Regions from separate parts of the Algoriphagus halophilus genome, predicted to be linked through region 1. Evidence: riboswitches for the same ligand, from Rfam matches in the RefSeq annotation. Region 1 holds a riboswitch; each other region holds the start of a gene.

Region 1 (8,265 bases):
TATTGTGCTTGTAGCGTTGGGGATATTGATTGCATTTGAGCAACCTCAGATTAAGAACCATCGAATCCTTGGATTGGTACCAGGCGCCCTATGGGCTGTGGTTTCCGGAATTTTGATTAATGCGAGTTATTCTTTTTGGAAGCCAGAGTGGATTTTGGATGGAGAACATTTAGTGACCATTCCTACCGTATCAAATTTCGGTGAGTTAGGAAACCTTATCACTTTCCCTGATTTTTCTTTAATAATGGATAGTTCCTTTTGGGTAATCGCAGTCACCTTAGCAGTGATTGGTTCTATTGAGACCTTGTTGAGTGTGGATGCTGCAGATAAGATGGATCCACAAAAAAGAATTACACCTTCCTCCAGAGAACTGGTGGCTCAAGGAATAGGAAATTCTATATCTGGATTAATTGGTGGACTTCCTGTAACTGCTGTTATTGTCAGAAGTACCGCAAATATTTCCAGTGGCGCAAAAACAAAAATGTCTGCTGTTTTTCATGGGATCTTACTCATGGTTTTGATATTGGCAATCCCTGGAGTATTGAATCAAATCCCCTTAAGCTGCTTAGCTGCCATTCTATTTTTAGTGGGATATAAACTCGCCAAACCTGCCATTTTTGTTTCAGTATATGAAAAAGGATGGTCTCAATTTATCCCATTCGTAGTGACGGTATTAGCCATTTTATTTACAGATTTATTAATTGGAATTGGAATAGGAATGGCTTTTGGATTATTCTTTGTTATCAAGACCAACTTCCAAAAATCTATCAGATTCACAGAATTAAATGGCAACTATTTAGTGCAATTACAAAAAGATGTAAGCTTTTTGAATAAAGCTCCTCTGATGAAAGAGCTTTCCAAAATCCCTAATGGTTGTCAGGTTATTATCAATGCGGAGAAAGCCCGTTTCATAGATCATGACATTCAAGAGGTATTGAATGATTTTATTCTGACCTCCATGGATAAAAATATTGAAGTTACCACGGAAGGCTTCCGTTATAAATTAACCAAAACTGTATGAACCCTTACGAAAAACTATTACTTCAAAATAAGGCATGGTCAGAAGAAATGACTGAAACTGACGGCTCATTCTTTGAGCGATTGTCAAAGCAGCAAAAGCCAAAATTCTTATGGATTGGATGTTCAGATAGCCGTGTTCCTGCAAATGAGATCACAGGGACAGACCCGGGAGAGATTTTTGTACATAGGAATATTGCCAATATGGTGGTTCACACTGACTTGAATTTGTTAAGTGTATTACAATATGCAGTAGAAGTATTGGAAGTGGAATACATCATCGTTTGTGGACATTACGGCTGTGGTGGGGTAAGTGCTGCGCTAGGGCATAATCATCTTGGTTTAATCAATAAGTGGCTTCGCAATATCAAAGAGGTTTATAAAACCTATAGCCAAGAATTGGATGCTATAGAAGATGAGGAAAGTAGAGTGAATAAACTTGTAGAGTACAATGTCATTGAACAATGCCAGGATCTCATTAAAACATCCATTATCCAAAAAGCATGGAAGACAAGGAAGGCTCCTCACATTTTTGGTTGGGTGTACGGAATAGATAATGGGAAGGTATCTGAATTGATAAAAATTGAGCCTGATTTTGAAAATATTCATCCAATTTTTAGATACGACCCGAATCAGTTAGATAAGATCTTTTAGAAATATTTAGTCCCAAAAACAGATTTTGTTTTGAAAATCAAAATAAGGGCTATTTATTTGCATCATCCTTCACTTTTTAAGTGCTAGGATTTATAAAGAAGAGGCGAGAGACAGGCTCATTGACCCTCTGGCAACCTGGAAAGTCCAAGGTGCCAATTCCTGCCATTTGAGAAGGTCTCGAATGGAACTATAAATTCTTTGCGGCATGAACGTTGGATTTAATCTCTTCCCTTTATCGGTACTAGCAGTTTTTAATTTCCGTTTTTGGAATAAGAACATCCTTTGCTCTCAAGGGGCGGTTTTGTCGCATTCCCCATTTTGTATCAATCTTTTAATATTTAAGGGTACCCACTACCCTATCTTTTCATTAAATCCCTAATAACTATGTCAAACTTAAAATTTGAAACCCTTCAACTACATGCTGGTCACCAGCCTGATACAGCTACCAATGCCAGGGCAGTCCCAATTTATCAAACCACTTCCTATGTGTTTAATAGTGCGGAGCATGGCGCTAATCTATTTGGATTAAAAGAATTCGGAAACATCTATACCAGGATCATGAATCCTACTACAGAGGTGTTTGAAAACAGGATGGCGGCCCTTGAAGGAGGAGTGGCGGCCGTAGCGACTGCTTCAGGTCAAGCAGCGCAGTTTTTGGCTTTAAATAATATCATGAGTGCGGGGGACAATTTTGTTTCTACTTCATTTTTATATGGAGGTACTTACAATCAGTTTAAGGTCGCTTTTAAAAGAATAGGCATAGATGCAAGATTTGCCAAAGGAAATGATGCGGCTTCTTTTGAATCTCTTATTGATGAGAAAACGAAAGCCATTTACCTGGAAACCATTGGAAACCCAGAATTTAATATTCCTGATTTCGATTCCATTTCTGCTTTGGCAAAGAAGCATGACATTCCTTTGGTAGTAGATAATACATTTGGTGCAGGTGGTTATTTATTCCAACCTATTAAGCACGGAGCAAGTATCGTCACCTCCTCTGCCACCAAGTGGATTGGGGGGCATGGTACTTCGATCGGAGGGATTATCATTGATGCCGGAAATTACAATTGGGGGAATGGAAAATACCCACAGTTTTCCGAGCCTTCAGAAGGATACCATGGATTGAACTTCTGGGAAGTATTTGGAGAAAATAATCCACTGGGCCTTCCTAACATTGCCTTTGCAATACGCGCAAGAGTAGAGGGACTTCGAGATTTTGGGCCGGCTATTTCTCCTTTCAACTCCTTCTTACTGCTTCAGGGAATTGAAACACTTTCTTTAAGAGTTCAAAGAACTGTAGACAATGCCCTGGCCTTGGCTACCTGGCTTGAAGCTCATCCAAAAGTTCAAAAGGTGAACTACCCTGGTCTCCCTTCTTCTCCTTACCATGCTTTGGCTAAAAAATATTTAAGAAATGGATTTGGTGGAGTATTAAGCTTTGAAATAAAAGGGGAAAAAGAGGAAGCTTCCACTTTTATCAATAGTCTTGAACTGGTATCACACCTTGCCAATGTGGGGGATGCCAAAACCTTAATTATTCAACCTTCTGCTACTACTCACCAACAATTATCCGATGAGGAACAATTGGCAGCAGGTGTCACCCCTACCCAATTGCGAGTTTCTGTTGGTATCGAGCACATTGATGATATCAAGGCAGATTTGCAACAAGCATTTGAAAAATTATAAGTATTAATGAATTTAAAAAGTCAATTCGCAACGATTACCATGTCCCAGGAATTGTTCCATTCGAGTACCCCTTTAGAACTAGAATCAGGTGAAATCCTCACGGAGTTTGATTTGAGCTATACTACGTATGGGGAATTAAATGAAGATGGTTCAAATGTAATCTGGGTCATTCATGCCTTGACGGGAGATTCCAATGCCGCAGACTGGTGGAATGGGTTGATAGGTGAAGACAAATTCTTTGACCCATCCAGACATTTCATCATCTGCGCTAATTTATTAGGCTCTTGTTATGGTTCTACTAGTCCACTAAGTGTAAATCCAGCTACTGGAAACACTTTTTATTACGATTTCCCCGAATTGACTACACGTGATTTGGCTGCTAGTCTAGAGCGGTTGAGAGTGCATTTATCCATTGAAAAAATCCATACTCTTATCGGAGGGTCTTTAGGTGGACAAGTTGGATTGGAATGGGCCTATTTGTTGGGGAAAAGGCTTTCAAATGCCGTAATACTTGCATCCACTTCAAAAAGTAGCCCTTGGGTAATCGGTTTGAATGAGGCGCAAAGAATGGCAATAGAGGCAGACCAATCATGGGGGGATAAAAAGGAGGATGCGGGAATCAAAGGTTTGGAAGCTGCAAGAGCCGTGGCCATGTTGAGTTATAGACATCCGGATGATTTCCAGAATAAACAGCTGGATACGGAGGAAAAACTCGATGGGTTCAGAGCCTCTTCCTATGTGAGGTATCAAGGCAATAAGATCACCAAAAGATTTAACGCCTTATCCTACTGGATTTTGAGTAAAACCATGGATAGTCATGATCTTGGGAGGAAAAGAGGTGGTCATCAAAAAGCTCTCAGTGAAATTCAAGCAAGAATTTTGGCAATTGGAGTAAATTCAGACTTACTGTTTTTGCCTGAAGAATCCAGGTTGATTTCCCAACATGCGAAAAAAGGGACTTACAAGGAAATTAATTCTACCGCAGGACATGATGCCTTCTTGATTGAATTCGAACAACTCTCCTATTTCTTACAATCATTTTATCTGGAAAATAAATAAGGCGGTGATTTCACCGCCTTTATTTTTCTACTTTGGTCCATTCTACCGTTTTGCCTAGCCAGGAAAAACCCAGGTAGCCTTTCACTTCTAATTTTTCTTTTCCTTTGAGTTTTACCTCACAGGAATAGGTTTTTCCTGAATTTGGATCATAGATTCTTCCATTTTTCCATATTCCATCCTCATATTTTAAGCCCTCTAAGATCGTCAAGCCCATAATAGGACGACTTCTTAATTCTTTCTTTTCATTTGCATTATCTAAAACAGGAGCCCCATCTTTGTGAGGATTATCCAACCAAATGATTTTCCCAAGGTATTGGTCCCCCGTATTCATGATTTGAATCTGAGCTGTTTTTTCAGTGTTGTACCAAACACCAAGAATTGGGGATTCAGATTGCGCATTGCTATTAAATGAAGAAACGATCAACACCAAAAATAAAACTGAAGCTAGTTGACATTTTTTCATAAAATCGACCAGTTTGATAATCTAATATTAAATAGATTGGTTACTAATTACATGACTACTAAAGATATCCCCTGAAAATAGTGATTTCACAGATAAACTTCCAGAAAACTAAACTTATTTTATTAAAAGAAAAAGCAGTATGGGTGCCTATTTTGAACTCCGTTTTCATAGCTGACTTACATTTTGGGAAAGCGAGTCATTTTAGAAAATCAGGAATTCCTATCCCAGAACCTATACACTTGGAAGATCTCGCTAATCTTCAATCCATCATAGAAAGCTATCATCCACAACATGTGTATTTTTTGGGTGATTTATTTCATAGTGATTGGAATGGACAATGGGAAGTGTTAAATCAATTTTTGGGAAGGTTCTCTCAGGTTAGCTTTCATTTGGTATTAGGTAATCACGATATATTAGATTCGAGTTTCTATACCCAATCGGCTTTTACGGTTTATAAAAGTCCAATTGAGTTAGGAGACCTGATGCTTTCCCATGAACCCATGGATGTAATTCCAGAACAGAAAATAAATTTATGCGGTCATATTCATCCGGGCATAAGACTTGTGGGGAAAGCAAGACAGTCTATTCGACTATCTTGTTTTTATTATAAGCCAAATCAGTTAATTCTTCCTGCTTTTGGAAGGTTTACTGGTTTAGCATTGATAAAACCTAGATCCACAGATCAGGTTTTTGGTATTACAAATGAAAAAGTGATTCCAATCCTTTCCTGATTTTCGATTGGTTATAAGGGATAGGCTGATTATTTTTGACGAGAAAACTAAATCTATGGCAAACCAACCTAGGAAGAAAAAAATACTTGGACATTTCAAATTTGGAAGTGTCTTATTTAGTACTACCCTTTCACTTTTTATTGTTGGTCTGTTTGGAGTGATCCTGATACAGGCGAAGTCACTGACTAGCATGATTCGAGAGAATATTGAGGTCCAAGTGTTTTTAGATAAGAATTTAGAAGAGGAGGAAATTGCCTCGATTAAAGAGAATTTAGAAAATCGTCCCTTTTTACTCCAAAAGAGCGATACCACAGGATTACGGTTTATATCTGATGAGGAAGCAGCAGCTACTTTTATAGAAAGTACGGGAGAAGACTTTACTAAATTTCTAGAAGACAATCCTTTAAGAGATAGTTTTGTCATCACCATTGCGGAAGAATTCCAAACATCAGAACAACTAGATGCAATCGTTTCTGAACTCCAATCCATCGAAGGAATATTTGAGGTTTCCTATATGACGGATTTGGTGGATTCCATCAATAAGAATCTTTTGAAAGTCAGCCTAGTACTTGGAGGATTCATCCTCATTTTGATTATCACGGTGATTATGCTGATCAACAATACCATTCGTTTGGCATTGTTTTCCCAACGATTCCTGATCAGGTCCATGCAATTAGTAGGTGCTACCCGAGCATTTATCAGAAAACCATTTCTGGCAAGAGCATGGTTTTTTGGGATGTTGGCAGGAGCTATTGCATCGATGATTTTATTTGGCTTAGTGAAATATACTCAAGCGAATATTGAAGGTTTTGGACTATTACACAATGAACAAATGCTGTTTATGCTCTTTGCAGTATTAGTAGCTGTAGGAGGAGTTTTATCTGCATTGAGTACCTTAAGAGCAGTAAATAAGTATTTAAACATGTCGTTAGACGAATTATATTAACATGAGCAAATCACATTTTCCTTTCTCTAAAAAAAATTATCAGCTCATGGCCATAGGCTTTGCGTTGATTGTAGTGGGTTTTATCATTATTGGATTAGACAATGAACCCCATGGAAATGGCTTTCTTGGTTTGACTCTAGGTCCCATCGTGACACTCTCAGGTTTTATTTTTGAATTCTACGCCATTTTCGCTAAAACCGAGAAAAATTAACAATGGAGATTATTGATGCGATCATCCTTGGAATCATTCAAGGATTGACGGAGTTTTTGCCGGTTTCATCTAGCGGACACTTGGAGCTAGGTAAAGCTATATTGGGTGAGAGTAAAATGCCCGCAGAAGGTTTGATGTTTACCATTGTAGTTCATTTTGCCACTGCACTCAGTACCATTATTGTATATAGAAGAGACATTGCAGAGATCCTGATTGGTTTGTTCAAATTCAAATGGAATGAAGAAACCCAATTTGTGGTCAAGATAATTCTATCCATGATCCCAGCAGCCGTGGTAGGCCTGGCTTTTGAAGAACAATTGGAAACCCTATTTGGTGGAAGTGTCGTCTTTGTAGGATTTATGCTTGTCTTGACTGCACTACTACTCTATTTAGCGGACAAAGCCAAAAACACCAATCAACCTGTTACTTATTTTAAAGCATTTCAGATAGGTATTGCACAAGCAATTGCTATTCTCCCTGGAATCTCAAGATCTGGAGCAACAATTTCAGCATCCGTTATTTTAGGTGTAGATAAATCTAAAGCTGCAAGATTCTCCTTTTTGATGGTGGTCCCTTTGATTTTGGGAAAGATCGCAAAGGATATTTTGGACGGAGGTTTATCCATGGAAACGGAAGGAATTGGATATTTGAGCGCTGGTTTTTTCGCTGCGTTTATTTCTGGAATCCTCGCATGTACTTGGATGGTTTCTTTGGTTAGAAAAAGCAAACTCAGCTATTTTGCAGTTTACTGTTTAATTGCAGGTATCATTGCAATTGTAAGTGGTTTATATTTGTAGCATGCAAGAGCAACCCTACGGAGAAGTTTTTTTGATTAATAAGCCATTGGAATGGACTTCCTTTGATGTAGTCAAGAAAGTCAGAAATGCACTCAAAATTAAAAAAGTGGGACATGCGGGAACCTTGGATCCCTTGGCTACAGGTCTTTTGATCGTTTGTGCTGGTAAAATGACCAAACAAATTGAAGGATTTATGGGGCAAGAAAAGGAGTACACGGGAACCTTTGTACTTGGCTCCACCACGGAATCCTTTGATCTAGAGAAACCTGTAATTCCTGTAGCAGATCCTGCACACATTACTTTGGAGGAGGTAAAATCTGCCGCGAAGCAATTGACAGGTGATATCCTTCAGGTCCCTCCTATGCATTCTGCCATCAAAGTAGATGGAAAAAGAGTTTATGAATCTGCCAGAAAAGGGATAGATGTCAAAATGGAACCTCGATCGGTGCAGGTTAGAGAATTTGAGATCACACGGTTTGAGGCTGGAGAAATTGATTTTCGGATCTCCTGTTCAAAAGGCACCTATATTAGAAGTTTGGCGCGGGATCTTGGAGAAATCTTAGAAGTGGGTGCTTATATGAGTGCTTTATGTAGGACTAGAATTGGGGATTTTAAACTGTCCGATGCAAAGGAACTTCCCCTTTTGATTGAAGAAATCAAGTCTCGGCAAATCGCTGAATAATTCAACAATAAAACGATGA
Region 2 (8,265 bases), on a different contig from region 1:
AATATATGGTCTCATTTTGAGGGGTTTTAGCAATGAATTGACAGAAGGTTCACATTTTTAAAGGCAATTTTGATAATTTGAAGCCTCATTCGAAATTAAGTTTTATGTCTGAAAGAAGAAAGTTTATTAAGAAGTCCATTTTAGGTTCTGCGATTTTAGTTCCAGGGATTTCAGGTGCGTTTGCCAATTCCTCCAAAAAAGAATTAATAGGTGAAAAACCATTGATATTATCAACTTGGAATCATGGCTTGCCTGCCAATGCTGCTGCTATTTCAAAATTAAAAGAAACAGGAAGTATCCTAGATGCAGTGGAAGCTGGGGTAATGGATACCGAATTAGATATGGATAACCTTTCTGTCGGTCTACAAGGATTACCAGATAGAGAGGGGATTACCACTTTGGATGCCTCTATCATGACTGGAGATGGTTCTTGTGGATCAGTGGCGTTTGTTCGCCAGGTGAAACACCCAATTTCATTAGCCAGGGTGGTTATGGAGAAGACTCCACATGTCATGATCGTAGGTGAAGGGGCTAGACAGTTAGCTATTTCGGAAGGATTTCCAATAGAAAAAGAGGAGCTTAGCCCAAAGGCTAAGGAGGCCTATGAAAAATGGAAGGTAACCAGTAAATACAAGCCGGTGATCAATATTGAAAACCATGATACCATTGGTATGATTGGAATTGATAAAAATGGTCAAATGGCCGGAAGTTGTACCACAAGTGGACTTGCTTATAAGATGCACGGGAGAGTGGGAGATAGCCCAATTATCGGAGCAGGATTATACGTGGATAATGAGGTTGGAGCTGCCACCGCTACCGGACTTGGAGAAACTATTATCAGAGTATGTGGAAGTTTCTTAATCGTTGAGCTGATGAGACAAGGTAGGACTCCACAAGAAGCTTGTGAGGAGGCTGTCAGAAGACTTGTTTCTAAAAGCAAAAACATCAAAGATGTTCAGGCGGGATTCCTAGCGATCAATAAAGAAGGACAAGTAGGAGCTTATGCAATTCATCCAGGATTTAATTTCGCTCAAGGTACTTTAAGCTCCAATGCATTGATAGATTCAAAAAGCTACTTTTAAGATGGCGAAAATAACACTTGAAGCTCCCGTATTTAGTGTAGAAGCTGCTTTGGAGGCAGCAACTTATGGAGTAAATAGACTTGAATTATGTTCTAATTTTCCAGAAGGTGGAGAAACACCAAGTGCGGGCATGCTCAAGTTTCTAAAATCTGAAGTGGATATCCCGGTTTTTGTAATGATTAGGCCTAGTGGAGGTAATTTTGCTTATACACAAAAGGAGCTAATGGTTATGAAAAGGGATATTGAATTGCTTGGGGAGTTGGGGGCTGATGGGTTTGTATTTGGTGTTCTAACCAATGAAGGGAGTGTAAATGTTGCTGCTTGTGAAACATTAATCCGGACTGCCTCAGGTAGGCCTTGTACTTTCCATAGGGCATTTGATGCATTGTCAGATCAATTTGAAGCACTTGAAATAATTAAGAGCTTGGGGTTTCAAAGAATACTTACTTCAGGCGGTAAAAACTCAGTAACTGAGGGGTTGGATGTGATTCTTGCCTTAATTAATAAGGCAAATGGAGGAATTTCCATCATGCCTGGTGGAGGAACTAAGCCTGAACATGTTTCGGTTTTATCTAAAACTGGCCATTTAACAGATATCCACGCTTCATGTAAAACCTGGAAAAAAAGCCCAAACAACTATGTCAATCCAGATGTTTCTTTTTCTGATGACCCAGAAGCTTTCCTGAAAGATTTAAGGGTAGATCAAGAAACTGTATCCCAATTTTTAGATGCGATCGAATCTATATGAATTCTTTCCGTTTAATAGCCATTTATTCACTGATTCTGCTAGGAGCGGTTTTCTGTAAGCCGATTTCTGAGCGAAAACAACCTCCGCCAACGCTTGAGCAGCTAGCCTCCGAAGACTTAAATTTGAATGGAGAGCAATTAGCAAATGCATATTGTGCAACTTGTCATCTAAAGCCAGAGCCTCAGATTTTAGACAAATCTACATGGAAAGACAAAGTTCTGCCAGATATGAGGAAAAGGATGGGGCTTTATTTAGAAGAGGATTTTGGTACTATCATGCCCATTGATATGGATGTGCCAAAAGGGATTTATTCTGATATTCCTTTTATAAATAAAGATAATTGGGAAAAACTCAAGACCTATTATTTAGACAATGCGCCAGATATTCCCAACCCACAAGCTGATAAGGCCTCCATCAATTTAGGGGTTCCTGGTTTCGAAATAGTCCGGCCTAAATTCACAAACTTTTACCCTGATTTAGTTACACTTTTGAGAGTGGAACCTAGTTCTGGTAAACTTTGGTTGGGACATCGTTTCAAATCGATTTTTGTGCTAGATCCAAGTCGTAATTTTCAAATCTTGGATTCTATCGCGACAGATACCGCTCCAATAGATATTCATTGGGATAAGAGCTCCAATTCATTTGAATTGTTGACCATGGGGGTGATGGATCCCTCTAATGATTCCTCTGGGGTTGTAAATGAATTTTATAAATCAGGACAAGATTGGAAAAGTAAGCCCGTTTTGGAAAACCTGAAAAGACCAGTCAATCTGGAATATGCAGATTTTAATGGAGATGGGATACTGGATAAAGTAGTCTGCGAGTTTGGGAATCATGTTGGAGAGTTAAGTTTGTATCTATCGAATGGGGATCATTGGGAGAAACAGGTATTGAAAAATTCTCCAGGAGCTAGGAGGGTAGTCATTGAGGATTTGGATGATGATGGTGATTTGGATATTCTAGTTTTAATGACACAAGCAAATGAAGGTTTTTTTGCTTTCTTAAATCAAGGGGAGGGAGAATTTAGAGAAAAGATCTTATTAAGATTTCATCCAGCATTTGGATCAAGTGATTTCCAATTTCTGGATGTTAACCAAGACGGCCTAAAGGATCTTATTTTGGTCAATGGGGATAATGCGGATCTATCTCAGGTTTTGAAAAGCTTTCATGGAGTGAGAATCTTTTTAAACCAAGGTGATTTAGATTTTGAACCTTCTTGGTTTTATCCCATGCATGGGGCGAGTGGCCTTGAAATAGATGATTTTGATCAAGATGGAGATCAAGATTTTTTTGTACTCTCATTTTTTCCAGATCAAAATCAAAGCCCAAAACAAAACCTACTTTATTTTCAACAGAATGAGAAGATGGATTTTCAAGCTTATTCACCAGTAATTGAAGAGGATTCACATTGGCTTACAATGACCAAAGGGGATTTAGATGCCGATGGTGACCTTGATTTGGTGGTGGGAGTTTTTGAATTTGATGATTTATATAAACAACCTCAGGAGGCATGGTCTCCTATTGTGGTTTTTAAAAATCAAAAGAAATAATATTTTGTTTTAAGTGTAAATATATTATCAATTTATTGAATATATAAGGATTAGTGATTTCTGTTTTGATAAATGCTAATTTTTCAGTAAATTATTTTTCACCTTAAAATTATTTCATCTATGGTAAAGAGTTTCCAAGGAGTAAGAATGGTGGAGCCCAAAAAATCTCCTGCAACCCAAATTTTAGTAAAAGATCATATGAGTACCAATTTGGTCACTTTTCATCCGGATGATACCATTGACAAGGTGTTGGACGTTTTGACTAAAAGGAAAATCTCCGGTGCCCCTGTTGTAGACGAATCAGGTGCTTTGATTGGAATTATTTCAGAGGTGGATTGTTTAAAAGAAATAATAAAAGGCAAGTATACCAATACTCCAAAATTCCCTGGTAAAGTGAAAGAGCATATGAGTACCGATGTGATTACCTTAGGTCAGGAATTATCGCTTTTTGATGCTGCACAAAAGTTTTTGGAACTAAAAATCAGGAGATTTCCAGTATTGAAAGATGGAGTGTTAATTGGTCAAATAAGTTTAAGTGATGTCATAAGGGCTTTTCCTAAACTCAAACAAACAACCTGGTAGAAATAGAAAGCGCCCCCATATAATACTTATGGGGGCGCTTTCATTTTGATTTTTTATTTGGATAAGTGCAAGGCTCTCTCTACATCTTCAATAATATCATCCACATGTTCTAGTCCTACGGATAGTCTTACGAGTCCATCAGAAATCCCGACTCTTGCCCGTTCTTCTACCGATAATTTGCTATGGGTAGTAGAAGCCGGGTGAGTAATAATACTTCTACTATCCCCTAGATTGGCAGTAATTGAAATCATTTGAAGATGATCAATAAATTTCCTTGCACGCTCTTCTCCACCTTTTACGGTCAAAGTAATAATGCCTCCACCATGTTTCATTTGTTTGATGGCCAAATGATGTTGGGGATGTGATTTTAAGAAAGGATATTTTACGTTTTCTAATTCTGAATTCCCTTCAAAATACTGGGCAGTCTTTAAAGCGTTTTCGCAATGTCTGTCCATTCTCACCCCCAGGGTTTCCATACTTTTGGAAAGTATCCAAGCATTAAATGGGGAAATAGCAGGCCCAGTATGTCTGGTGAAAAACTGCACTTCCTTCATTAATTCTGCGGTTCCAAGAATCAAGCCTCCAAGCACTCTTCCCTGACCATCAATATATTTCGTGGCACTATGGGTGACAATATGTGCGCCCCATTTAGCGGGTTGTTGTAAATAAGGAGTAGCAAAACAATTGTCCACTACCAATATCAGATTATGTACCTTGGCGAAGTTGCCCGCCCATTCCAAATCAATAATTTCCAGTCCAGGGTTGGACGGAGTCTCAATAAAAAGCATTTTGGTGTTAGGCTGCACTAACTTTTCCCAGTTGTCAATATCAGAAATATCCCCATAAGTTGAGGTGATGCCCCATTTAGGAAATACTCGAGTTAACAATTGGTGCGTAGACCCGAACAAAGATCTTGATGCTAGGACATGATCTCCCTGTTGTAATAAAGAAGCAATACTTCCAAACATGGCTGCCATTCCAGATGCTGTGGCAATACCCATCTCAGTACCTTCTGCTGCACAGATTTTCTCAATTAGATCGCTTGAATTGGGATTGGCATATCTTGAATAAATATTACCCTGTATCTCTTCAGAAAAGGTAGCTCTTGCTTCTTCGGCAGATTCAAATGTAAAGCTGGAAGTAAGGTAAATCGGAGCTGAATGCTCCTTTTGATTCGATTTCGACGGAGTGATTCGGATGGAATTAGTTTCAAAATGCTTGCTCATCACGGAATGCCTTATTTATTGGTATGACATAGATAGGCTCTAGTTAGTTTGAGAAAGTCAAACCAAAAGCGGTCAAATCGAACTAAAAAGGGGATTTTTGTTTTTAAAGCCAATTTATAGTTCCCGCTAAGGGTAGGACTTGGCACCTTTCCGCCCAAGGGGGATGGTTGCCAGAGGGTCAATGAGCCTATTCTCTCGCCTCTTCTTTATAAATCAGTTGCCTGAAGTGATACAAAGTAAACCCGTGTTTCGGGTATTTCCAAATCTATTGATTTAATTATTGTATTGATTCATCGTTCGTTCGATTCCTATCGTACAAAATGACAATATCATCTCGATGGCTTTATCCATGATGAGAGGAAGTTCTATAAATTCATCTTGCGTAAACTTGCCTAACACATAATCGACCTGCCTTCCTTTTGGATAATCATCCCCAATACCCATTCTCAATCGGGGGTAGTTTTGTCCCCCAGTCAGTGCTTCAATATTTTTCAGGCCATTATGCCCGGCAGCACTACCCTTTGGTTTCATTCGAAGACTTCCAAAAGGAATGGCTACATCATCAACCAGAACCAAGACATTTTCTTTGGGGATATTCAGTTCCTTCATCCAGTAGTTCATGGCTTTCCCACTGAGGTTCATATAGGTAGTAGGCTTGATCAAGTGGATGGACCTTCCTTTGTATTTAAATTCTGATTTAAAGGCAAGTCGATTACTTTCCCAAGAAATGGATTCTTTGTCTGCGAGCCGATCTACAGTAAGAAAACCAATATTATGTCGAGTCAATTCGTATTCAGGCCCGATATTTCCCAAGCCTACAATGAGGTATTTCATAAGAGGGGTTGATCAATGCGTAAAAATAAAAAATCCTGCCCGTTTTAAAGGGCAGGATTTCTGTGTTGATGCTATGAAGATTAAGCTTCTTCAGTTTTCTTTCCTCTAAGTGCTCTTGGAATACCGATCGTAACAAGAGAAACATTAGGGCTAGTTAGGATTTCGAATCCATCAGCTGATAATTCAGCTACTTTGAAAGATTTACCTAAATCAAGGTTTGAAATATCTGCTTCGATAAAATCAGGAAGTTGAGATGCCAATCCTTTTACTTTAAGCTTTCTTGTTTTGAATTCAAGCTTACCACCTTTTGCGATACCTGGAGAGTTACCAACAACTTTTACAGGAATTTCAAATTTGATTGGCTTGTCTTCAGTATAAGCCATGAAATCTGCATGAAGCAAAGTTTCACTTACTGGGTGGAATTGCGCATCTTTCAAAACAGCCTTTACGATTGTTCCTTCAATGTTCAATTCTACTAAATGTACTTCTGGAGTGTAAATCAAATCTCTAAACAAAATGATTGGAGAAGAGAAGTGGATTTGCTCAGGAATACCTGGTCCATAAACTACACAGGGAACATTGCCGCTTTCTCTGATTTCATTTAGAGAGGCACTGTCGAGATTTGCTCTTTTAAACCCTATAATCTCAAGTGTTTTCATAAGATATATATTTAATAAAATTGGTTCTTAAATGAATAAAGAACTGATAGAAGTGTGACCCGTTACCGCATGTATAGCTTTGGCAAATAAGTCTGCTACTGTCAATACTTTAATTTTTGAAGATTTTTGTTTTAAAGGGATGGTGTCTGTGATCACCAATTCTTCCAAAACTGAATTTTCAATATTTTCATAAGCCTTTCCAGAAAGAACGCCATGAGTTACTATGGCTCTTACGGAAGTAGCTCCTTTTTCCATGATGATTTGAGCTGCTTTGCACAAGGTTCCGGCAGTATCCACCAAATCATCCACTAAAATCACGTCTTTCCCTTCAACATCCCCGATTACCTGCATTGAAGCAATTTCATTGGCTCTTTTTCTGTGCTTATCACAGACTACCATTTCCACTTCAAAGTGCTTAGCATAGGCTCTTGCTCTTGCAACTCCCCCGACATCTGGTGCCGCGAAAATCATGTTGTTTAAGCTGAGTCCGCTCAAATAGGGCACAAAGATAGCTGATCCATTCAAGTGATCCAAAGGTAGGTCAAAAAAACCTTGAATTTGTCCAGCATGTAGGTCGCAAGTCATAATCCTGTCTGCTCCTGCTGAGGTAATCATATTGGCAATTGCTTTCGCTGCAATGGAAACCCTTGGACGGTCTTTTCTATCTTGTCTGGCATATCCAAAGTAAGGAATAACAGCACATACCTTATAAGCACTTGCTCGCTTAGCAGCATCTATCATTAGGCAAAGTTCCAAAAGATTGTCACTTGGTGGGTTCGTGCTCTGGATTAAAAACACAGTGCATCCTCGAATTGACTCATCAAAGCTTGGAGACATTTCCCCATCGCTGAATTTTGACATGGTTAGATCGCCAAGTTTTTTACCGTAGTTTTTTGCTATTTTTTCTGCTAAAACAAGGCTGTTTCCGCCTGAGAAGATTTTGACTTCGGACATATTCGGTGGTTTATTCGGAGAAGAAAGAAAGGTTTCAGAGGCAAAAATAGTAAAAATTGATGGTAAGGCTAAATCAAATGGAATTCATTCAAAATATATGTTTGCAAAGACTTTATTTGATTGGAATTTTCATTCTTTAATCAAGATGAAATAGACTTTAGGGACCTGATTTCTGAAGGGTCTCTTGTACAACCCTCCGTTTGCCCATGTTTATCATTCCAAATAAAACTTAATTTTTGGTCTTGTTTCGATCTGAAAATCGATGATTTATTTTAAAAATTTGAAATTTTTCTATTTCAATTAAACTTCATTGACGTATAGTTCCGATCCTGTAAAAAAAGACAGAAAGTATGTAAGTGGAATGCAAACCTTTTTTTTTCATAGTATTTTAGAAATGGTTTAATCAACCATCAACCAAAAATTATCACATGAAAAAACGTTTTACGCTCTTTACATTACTATTGAGCATTTGGTCATTTGGACTTTTTGCTCAATCCATCCCAACACCTAAATCTCATTTTGGGTTTGATATTGGTGATGATTATAAGCTAGCCACCTTCTCTCAATCAGAAGAATATTTTAAAAAAGTTGCTGATGCCAGTGACCGAGTAAAATTGGTAGAGATAGGAA
Region 3 (8,265 bases), 560 kb from region 1:
AACATGGGTTTGTAAAAATAGTCCTTGAAGAAATTCATAGAGACCATGAATTTACGGAGATAGAATTTAGGTTTGAGGATAGTGGGATTGGTATACCTGAAGATAAACGAGAAAGTATTTTTGAGGCTTTCACACAAGCTTCTTCTTCCACCACTAGAAAATACGGTGGTACCGGTCTGGGATTAGCAATTGTTAAAAGGTTGGTAGAATTATTTGGGGGTGAAATTTCAGTGAGCGCAAGAGAAGGGGGAGGAAGTGTTTTTAGGTTTACTTCTAAACTTCAAATAGGAAAACTACATCGGGTAGTAAATAAAGATGGGGTAGGTGATTTGGGAAAGGCTCTCCAAGAGGCATCCATCTTAGTAGCAGAGGACAACTATGTCAATCAAATTCTTATTCAAAAATTTCTAAAGAAATGGGAAGTTGGAAGATTAGTCATCGTTTCAAATGGGAAAGAAGCTCTTGAAAAATTTAAAGATGAGGATTTTAATTTGGTCTTATTGGATCTTCAAATGCCGGTGTTGGATGGCTTTGAAGTAGCCCGATCTATTCGTTCCTATCAGCAAGAAATGAAACGAAAAACCCCGATTTTAGCTTTGACAGCGACTTCACTTCAAGAGGTGAAAGATCAGTTAATAGAGATAGGATTTAATGATTTTATTCCAAAGCCATTTGTCCCAGAGATACTCTACGAAAAATTAATTTTTCATCTAAGCGGTAAAGATCACTCTGAAATGTCGGTTTAGCATTACTTTTGCCTTGTAAGGTTTCGGACCAGTTGGCCTATTTCTAATAGAGTGATTAAATGCCTTTTTTTTCAAGATTATTTCTGTTAATCCTTTGTTTTGGGATTTTCTTCAGTGCTTCCGCCCAAAGACTTGTAACCAAAAGACCATCCTTCTATTTTTTGGCAGGTACTTCAGGAGCGAAGTTGAATCAATTCGATAAATTGCTGGAAGAGAGAGGGCTTACGGGCCTAAGAAATAGGTATAACACCATTGGGTTGGGGTATCAGGTAAGGTATAATGATTTTGTCATCGGGATGGAACTTTATCATAATAGAGGTTCTAAAAGTGAGTTTGATCACTACAAGTTATATTATAGAACATCCAGAGCTTTATTGAATGTGGGATATGCCTTTATAGAAGAGTCAAGATTTCAACTCATTCATTATATGTCGGTGGGAGCAGGATTTTTGAATTTTCAGATGCTACCACAACATCCCAGCGAGAATTTAGGTGATTTTTTGAATGATCCATCCCAGGGATATATTCTAAGGAAAAAGGATATCCAAAAAGGCACCAAACATTATGGGAATTTTTTAACTGAAATAGGTTTCCAGCTTAGTTATGATTTCGATATTCTAGGCAGAAACGAAGCCTTAGAAGTTTTGATGAAATTAGGTTATGGATTTAGCCCTTTTGAGGGCAAATGGAACCTTAACGGAATTTCTTTTGACAATGCTCAAAGTGGTGCATTTATTAGGGTTGGCGCCGGATTGACCTTACCAGATAGAAATTTCTTTTATAAAGATGCAAGTATCGGGGTTTCTATGATTAGTGGAATTCATTTTACTTCTCCTACTGAATTTAATGAGCAGCTGGAGGAAGCTGGTTTTAATGCCTTGGATGGTTCTCCTTCCAATTGGGGACTTCGAATTTTAGGCGAAAGTGGAAATCTGCTTTACGGTTCGGATGTCTATAATTTAGCTATGAATGGGGCAGCGAACAATATCAGAAACCATACTTTGAATAGTCTTCGTGTATATGGGAATCTTGGGATGAAATTTATCCAATATAGAAATATGTCTATTGGGGTATTGGGAGGGATTGGTTATGGAAATATCCGATATACTAATACCCAAAAGGGAAAACCGGATTTTCCAGAACTTTTTGAAAAGCCACGTTTTGATGGATACCTAAAGAATAGTGGCTTGATGGCCAAGCCAGAAATTTTTCTGGAATATGGGGTTCCTATTGGGAAAAGAAATCTATTTGATGTGATTCTTACAAGTTCATTTGGCTATGAGTTGCCTCTGGCTAATTACAAACTAGGAGACTTTAACATGTCTGGATATATGTCCGCTCCTTATTTGAGTTTTGGATTAGGGATCAGGCCTTAGTCGCAAAGCAATAAAATTTAATCCACCCAGCAAATTTGACCAGACAATCTGTTTTATTGGCAAAATGATATTACCTTTGGTCTGCTTATCGAGAAAGACCGAGGGAAGGGCCCTAAGACGTCTTAGCAACCTGTAGCCAAGGTGCTAACTCCCATCCCGATTTTCGGGAACAGATGAGCGGATAAGTCCAGGTACTTTTTTCCGTGTTTTGCTCGATTAGCTGTATAAAATAATAATGATGCAAAACAGAACCGAACTTCTACTTCAGCAATTTTCTAAAAGAATTCTAATTCTGGATGGTGCGATGGGGACAATGATCCAACGTTATACCCTTACGGAAGAAGATTTTAGAACACCTGAATTGGCTAATCATCCCAAGGCTTTGAAGGGCAATAATGACTTATTGTCTCTTAGCCGGCCTGATATCATCAAGGCAATTCATGCAGAGTATTTAGATGCTGGTGCAGATATTATAGAAACCAATACCTTTTCAGGAACCACTATTGCGCAAGAAGACTATGATCTTCCTCATTTAGCCTATGCTATCAATTATGAATCGGCAAAATTGGCCCGTGAAGTTGCTGAAGAATATAGTGCTAAAACTCCTGACAAACCAAGATTTGTAGCAGGAGCAATTGGCCCTACCAATCGAACCGCCTCGCTATCTCCAGACGTCAATGATCCAGGGTATCGAGCTATCACCTTTGATCAGCTTGCGACAGCCTATGCCGAGCAGGTCAGAGGATTGCTTGATGGAGGTGCTGATATACTATTGGTAGAAACGATTTTTGATACCCTGAATGCGAAAGCCGCACTTTATGCAATCCAGGATGTCTATGAAGAACGGGGAATTCCATTGGATCCTCAAGATGGAGGAATTCCAATCATGATTTCTGGAACGATTACAGATGCTTCCGGAAGAACCCTTTCAGGCCAAACCACAGAGGCATTCTTGATTTCTGTATCCCATGTTCCCTTGCTGTCAGTCGGTTTGAATTGCGCCTTGGGAGCAAAGGAATTAAGACCTTATTTGAAAGTATTGGCTCAAAAAGCGCCATTCTATGTGAGTGCTTATCCCAATGCGGGATTGCCCAATGAATTTGGAGCATATGATCAGGGAGCGAATGAAATGGCTGATCAAGTAAGAGACTTTTTAAAAGAGGGCATGCTCAATGTCTTAGGAGGTTGCTGCGGGACTACTCCTGAGCATATTGCCGCACTGGCAAAACTTGCAGCAGGCTACGAGCCAAGAAAATTACAACAAGAAGTAGAAGAAACCCTGGATTGAGGCGATGGAAACGAATCATTACATGAAATTATCTGGGTTAGAACCATTGGTTTTGACTCCCGAAATCAACTTTGTCAACATAGGCGAAAGAACCAATATTACAGGTTCTAAAAAATTCGCAAGATTGATCTTAAATGGTCAATATGATGAGGCGCTTGAAGTAGCATTGGATCAAGTAAGAGGTGGTGCTCAGGTTTTGGATGTCTGTATGGACGAAGGGATGCTTGATGGAGAAATGGCCATGGTCAAATTTTTAAATTTGATAGCCTCCGAACCAGAAATCAGTAGAATTCCCATCATGATTGATAGCTCTAAATGGGCTATTATTTTGGCTGGATTAAAATGTATTCAGGGGAAAGGGATCGTAAACTCTATTTCCCTGAAGAATGGGGAAGAGGAGTTTATCAGCCAAGCCAAAACGATCAAGAAATTTGGAGCAGCAGTGGTGGTAATGGCTTTTGACGAAGATGGTCAGGCCGATACTTATGATCGTAGAATTGAAATTTGTGAACGTAGTTATAGAATCCTGGTAGATCAAGTCAAGTTTAATCCCCAGGATATCATTTTCGATCCTAATATATTTCCAGTAGCAACAGGAATGGAGGAGCATAGAAGAAATGCTTTGGACTTTTTCTTGGCTACCAAATGGATCAAAGAGAACTTGCCGGGAGCCAAGGTGAGTGGAGGAGTTAGTAACGTCAGTTTTTCTTTTCGAGGAAATAACCCGGTAAGGGAAGCCATGCATGCGGCCTTTTTGTACCATGCTATCCATCATGGGATGGACATGGGTATTGTCAATCCTACCATGCTGGAAGTCTACGATGACATTCCTAAGGACTTGCTGGAAAAAGTAGAAGATGTTCTTTTTGATCGAAGAGAAGATGCTACTGAGCAATTGTTGGAATTTGCTGAAACAGTAAAAACTTCGGGCAAGAAAGAAGTGGTCAATGAGGCTTGGAGATCTGACCCGGTAGCCAAAAGAATCGAACATGCCTTGGTCAAAGGAATTTTGGACTTTATTGTCGAGGATACTGAAGCGGCAAGATTGGAATTAACTAACCCATTAAAGGTGATTGAAGGACCATTAATGGATGGAATGAATGTGGTAGGAGATTTATTTGGAGAAGGTAAAATGTTTCTTCCCCAGGTAGTTAAGTCTGCTAGAGTGATGAAAAAGGCAGTTGCTTACCTGGAGCCTTTTATGCCTTTACCAGAAGAGGGGCAGGAAGAAAGCTCCTTGAAGAAAATTTTGATGGCAACGGTCAAAGGAGATGTGCATGATATTGGGAAAAATATCGTTGGAGTTGTCTTAGCTTGTAATAGCTACCAAATCATCGATTTGGGAGTGATGGTGGATGCACAGAAAATCATTGACGAAGCGATCAAAAATAAAGTGGATATCATAGGTTTGAGTGGATTGATTACCCCTTCATTAGATGAAATGGTCAATGTGGCTTCCGAAATGGAAAGACAAGGGTTGAAAATTCCTTTGTTAATTGGAGGAGCTACGACTTCTAGAATTCATACCGCAGTTAAGATAGATCCGGTTTACAGCGGGACTGTCGTTCATGTGACAGACGCTAGTAAATCCGTACCTATTGCAGGGGAAGCAATTTCGGAGGAGACGAAAGAGGCTTACAGATTAAAGATAAAGGAGACATATGCTCGATTGAGAGTAGAGCATGAATCCAAGCAAGCTGTAAAACAGTTGGTTTCTTATGAAGAGGCAAAAGCCAATCCAGTAGAAATAAATTGGGAAAGTTTTGTTTCGGTAGAGCCGAGCCAACTGGGGAATACCGTTTTAAAAGAACTAGATCTCAATGTATTGCGAAATTACATTGATTGGACTCCTTTCTTTAGTACTTGGATGCTAAGTGGTAGATACCCGAAGATATTAGAAGATCCAGTAGTGGGCATAGAAGCCAAAAAGTTATTGGCTGATGCCAATCAAATGTTGGATAAAATAATAGAAGAAAAGTGGCTTTCTGCAAATGCAGTATTTGGGATATATCCTGTAAAACGAATAGGTGATGACGTTCAAGTGCTCAATACTGAGGGACAAAGTATCGGCAAGTTTCATTTTCTTAGACAGCAAGGTAAAAAAGGAAAAGGAGTGCCCAATCGTTCCTTAGCAGATTATATCCATCCTGAAAATACAGATTACTTGGGTTGCTTCGCAGTAACTGCAGGAACAGGAATGGAAGCGAAACTAGCTGAATTCCAGAAAGCTGGAGACGATTATAATGATATTCTGTTTAAGGCTCTAGCTGATCGATTGGCAGAAGCAGGTGCGGAATACCTTCATGAAATAGTAAGAAAAGAGTATTGGGGATATTCGAAAGGAGAAGCGCTTTCCAATGACTCTTTGATTCGAGAAGAATACCAAGGAATACGACCAGCTCCTGGGTACCCTGCATGTCCAGAGCATTCAGAAAAAGAGGAGATTTCCAGATTACTTGAAATGGAGAAAAATGCCGGGATCACACTTACATCTAGCTATGCAATGTATCCTACTTCTTCTGTTTCTGGATTTTATTTTGCCAACCCGGATAGTAAATATTTTGGATTGGGAAAAATAGGAGAAGATCAGGTAGCTAGTTATGCGCAGAGAAAAGGAATATCCCTGAAAGAAGCAGAAAGTTTACTATCTCCAAACTTAGCTTATCAACCCAATACTAATCTTGCCTCACAACCTATATGAAAATTACCGAACACTTGAAAAAAGCAGATCAAACGCTTTTTTCCTTTGAAATATTACCCCCTTTGAAGGGGCAAAGCTTAAAAGAATTGCTAGAGGGAATCGCTCCTCTGATGGAGTTTAAACCTCCTTTTGTAGATGTGACCTATCATCGCGAAGAGTATATTTATAAAAAGCATCCCAATGGCTTGTTGGAAAAGATCAGTACCAAAAAGAGACCTGGAACGGTGGGTATCTGTGCTGCGATAATGAATAGATTCCAAGTGGATGCTGTTCCACACTTACTTTGCGGTGGTTTCAATAAGGAAGAGACAGAAAATGCACTGATAGATTTGAATTTTATCGGGGTAGAAAATGTCTTGGCTCTTAGAGGGGATGCCCCAAAGACAGAGGGTAAGTTTATTCCTGAGCCAGACGGGCATCACTTTGCCAGTGAATTGGTGGAGCAAATTGTACGAATGAATAATGGGAAGTATTTGCACGAAGAAACTGAAACGAGTTTCCATACTGATTTTTGTGTTGGAGTAGCAGGATACCCAGAAAAGCATTTTGAGGCACCTTCTATGAAATTTGACTTGAAAAGGTTGAAAGAAAAAGTAGAAAAAGGAGCCGAATACATCGTTACTCAAATGTTTTTTGACAATCAAAAGTATTTTGAGTTTGTGGATCAAGTTCGGGAAGCAGGAATTACCGTGCCCATTATTCCTGGGATTAAGCCAATTACGACGGTAGGTCAAATTACCATGTTGCCTAGGACTTTCTTTTTAGATCTTCCTGATCCATTAATGGATGAATTGGAAAAGTGTAAAACCAATGCGGAAGTGAGAGAGGTAGGAATTGAATGGGCAATAAAGCAATGTAAAGAGTTAGTGAAAGCGGAGGTGCCTTCCTTGCATTTCTATACCATGAGCAAGGCTGGTACTACTTACGCGATTGCGAAAGAGATCTTTTAATGCTCTTAAAACAAAATAGAGAACCCTTCCCAACTATTGGGAAGGGTTCTTTTTTAGAGGGGACTTGGTGATTAATCCTTCTCTAATCCTATTCGAATCTCTTCGACTTTTTTCTTCGACTCTGTACTTAACTTATCAAAGTTCTTTTCGAGCCAATCCAAACTTTCTTGAGTGGCATCTTCCATATTTTCAATGGTTTTTTCTGTACCTTCTTCCACGTCACTTGTGGTTTTCTCCCACCAGACCTCTATATTTTTCAAATGCATATCGGCAGTTTCTTCAAACATTTCCTGATCAGTTTTACCCTTTTCCACGATGGTTTCATACCGTGTTTCGATCAATTCTATTTGTTGAACATCTGTCTTTAAGTCTTTGTAGACAATCTCTGCTTTTCTGTCTAGGCTATCATATTTTTGATCAATAGCAGTCCAATTATGAACGGGGACTATTTTGACAGCAGTTTCAATACTGTCCACATAACCTTCCAAGTTGGCCGTTACTTCTACCTTATCTTGTTCACTATATTGTTTTGTTTCACAAGCAAAGACTGAAAATAATGCAGCACTAATTAATAAAGTTGATTTAGTTTTCATAGTTAATTATTGTTGGTCATATCCTATAGATGCAATGATATGACCAAGTTTCAGGATGAATTGATAAGCTTGATTAAATAGCCTTTAAAATGGCAGTTAGGCCGATTTTATTGTTGTTTGTTGTTGGTTTTCAATAAGTTGTGTTTCCTGAATGCAGGAATAATATCCCCGTTTTATCCTTTTGTTCACCATTTTAGGTTTAAAACTTAGTTTAAAAGCTATTAGTCTACTACCATCAATTCAAAGGAAAGGGGCTTTCAAATAATTTTCCCAGTTTGCCTACTTGAACTTTATTAAATTCACGGATGATTAAATTAATCGAGTGTCCACGTGATGCCATGCAGGGAATACCTCATTTTATTGATACTGCCATCAAGGCTGCCTATATCAATCAATTATCTGAGGTAGGCTTTGATACCATTGACTTTGGAAGCTTTGTAAATCCCAAGGCAGTTCCTCAAATGAAGGATACGGAGGAGGTATTGAGCCTCTTGGATTTGCATCATTCCAAATCAAAACTATTAGCAATCGTGGCTAATTTACGTGGAGCTGAGGATGCTGGGCACTTTCCTGAAATAGATTACTTGGGCTTCCCGCTCTCCATTTCTGAG

What was found. A riboswitch is a leader RNA that binds a small molecule or an ion and turns the genes downstream of it on or off. The one in region 1 is predicted to bind S-adenosylmethionine.
Region 2: linked by a shared signal. The riboswitch ahead of BUR11_RS18545 (trans-sulfuration enzyme family protein) and the one ahead of BUR11_RS07335 (O-acetylhomoserine aminocarboxypropyltransferase/cysteine synthase family protein) in region 1 are both predicted to bind S-adenosylmethionine.
Region 3: linked by a shared signal. The riboswitch ahead of BUR11_RS05015 (homocysteine S-methyltransferase family protein) and the one ahead of BUR11_RS07335 (O-acetylhomoserine aminocarboxypropyltransferase/cysteine synthase family protein) in region 1 are both predicted to bind S-adenosylmethionine.

Annotation. Positions count from the first base shown of each region.
Region 1 is NZ_FSRC01000001.1:1,742,825-1,751,089, forward strand. Features, by position in the region: gene BUR11_RS07325 (SulP family inorganic anion transporter) at 1-1,021, shown strand, start outside; gene can (carbonate dehydratase) at 1,018-1,671, shown strand; SAM riboswitch class I at 1,759-1,867, shown strand; gene BUR11_RS07335 (O-acetylhomoserine aminocarboxypropyltransferase/cysteine synthase family protein) at 2,056-3,357, shown strand; gene BUR11_RS07340 (homoserine O-acetyltransferase family protein) at 3,364-4,416, shown strand; gene BUR11_RS07345 (DUF2147 domain-containing protein) at 4,436-4,879, opposite strand; gene pdeM (ligase-associated DNA damage response endonuclease PdeM) at 4,960-5,610, shown strand; gene BUR11_RS07355 (cell division protein FtsX) at 5,666-6,556, shown strand; gene BUR11_RS07360 (DUF3098 domain-containing protein) at 6,558-6,767, shown strand; gene BUR11_RS07365 (undecaprenyl-diphosphate phosphatase) at 6,770-7,564, shown strand; gene truB (tRNA pseudouridine(55) synthase TruB) at 7,566-8,246, shown strand; gene BUR11_RS07375 (bifunctional riboflavin kinase/FAD synthetase) at 8,262-8,265, shown strand, end outside.
Region 2 is NZ_FSRC01000003.1:426,835-435,099, forward strand. Features, by position in the region: gene BUR11_RS18520 (creatininase family protein) at 1-15, opposite strand, end outside; gene BUR11_RS18525 (N(4)-(beta-N-acetylglucosaminyl)-L-asparaginase) at 105-1,082, shown strand; gene BUR11_RS18530 (copper homeostasis protein CutC) at 1,084-1,830, shown strand; gene BUR11_RS18535 (FG-GAP-like repeat-containing protein) at 1,827-3,380, shown strand; gene BUR11_RS18540 (CBS domain-containing protein) at 3,501-3,962, shown strand; gene BUR11_RS18545 (trans-sulfuration enzyme family protein) at 4,016-5,188, opposite strand; SAM riboswitch class I at 5,300-5,403, opposite strand; gene pth (aminoacyl-tRNA hydrolase) at 5,462-6,022, opposite strand; gene BUR11_RS18555 (50S ribosomal protein L25/general stress protein Ctc) at 6,103-6,681, opposite strand; gene BUR11_RS18560 (ribose-phosphate pyrophosphokinase) at 6,709-7,635, opposite strand; gene BUR11_RS18565 (M14 family metallopeptidase) at 8,064-8,265, shown strand, end outside.
Region 3 is NZ_FSRC01000001.1:1,178,115-1,186,379, forward strand. Features, by position in the region: gene BUR11_RS05005 (PAS domain S-box protein) at 1-746, shown strand, start outside; gene BUR11_RS05010 (hypothetical protein) at 806-2,122, shown strand; SAM riboswitch class I at 2,205-2,302, shown strand; gene BUR11_RS05015 (homocysteine S-methyltransferase family protein) at 2,361-3,410, shown strand; gene metH (methionine synthase) at 3,415-6,111, shown strand; gene metF (methylenetetrahydrofolate reductase [NAD(P)H]) at 6,108-7,061, shown strand; gene BUR11_RS05030 (hypothetical protein) at 7,133-7,654, opposite strand; gene BUR11_RS05035 (hydroxymethylglutaryl-CoA lyase) at 7,960-8,265, shown strand, end outside.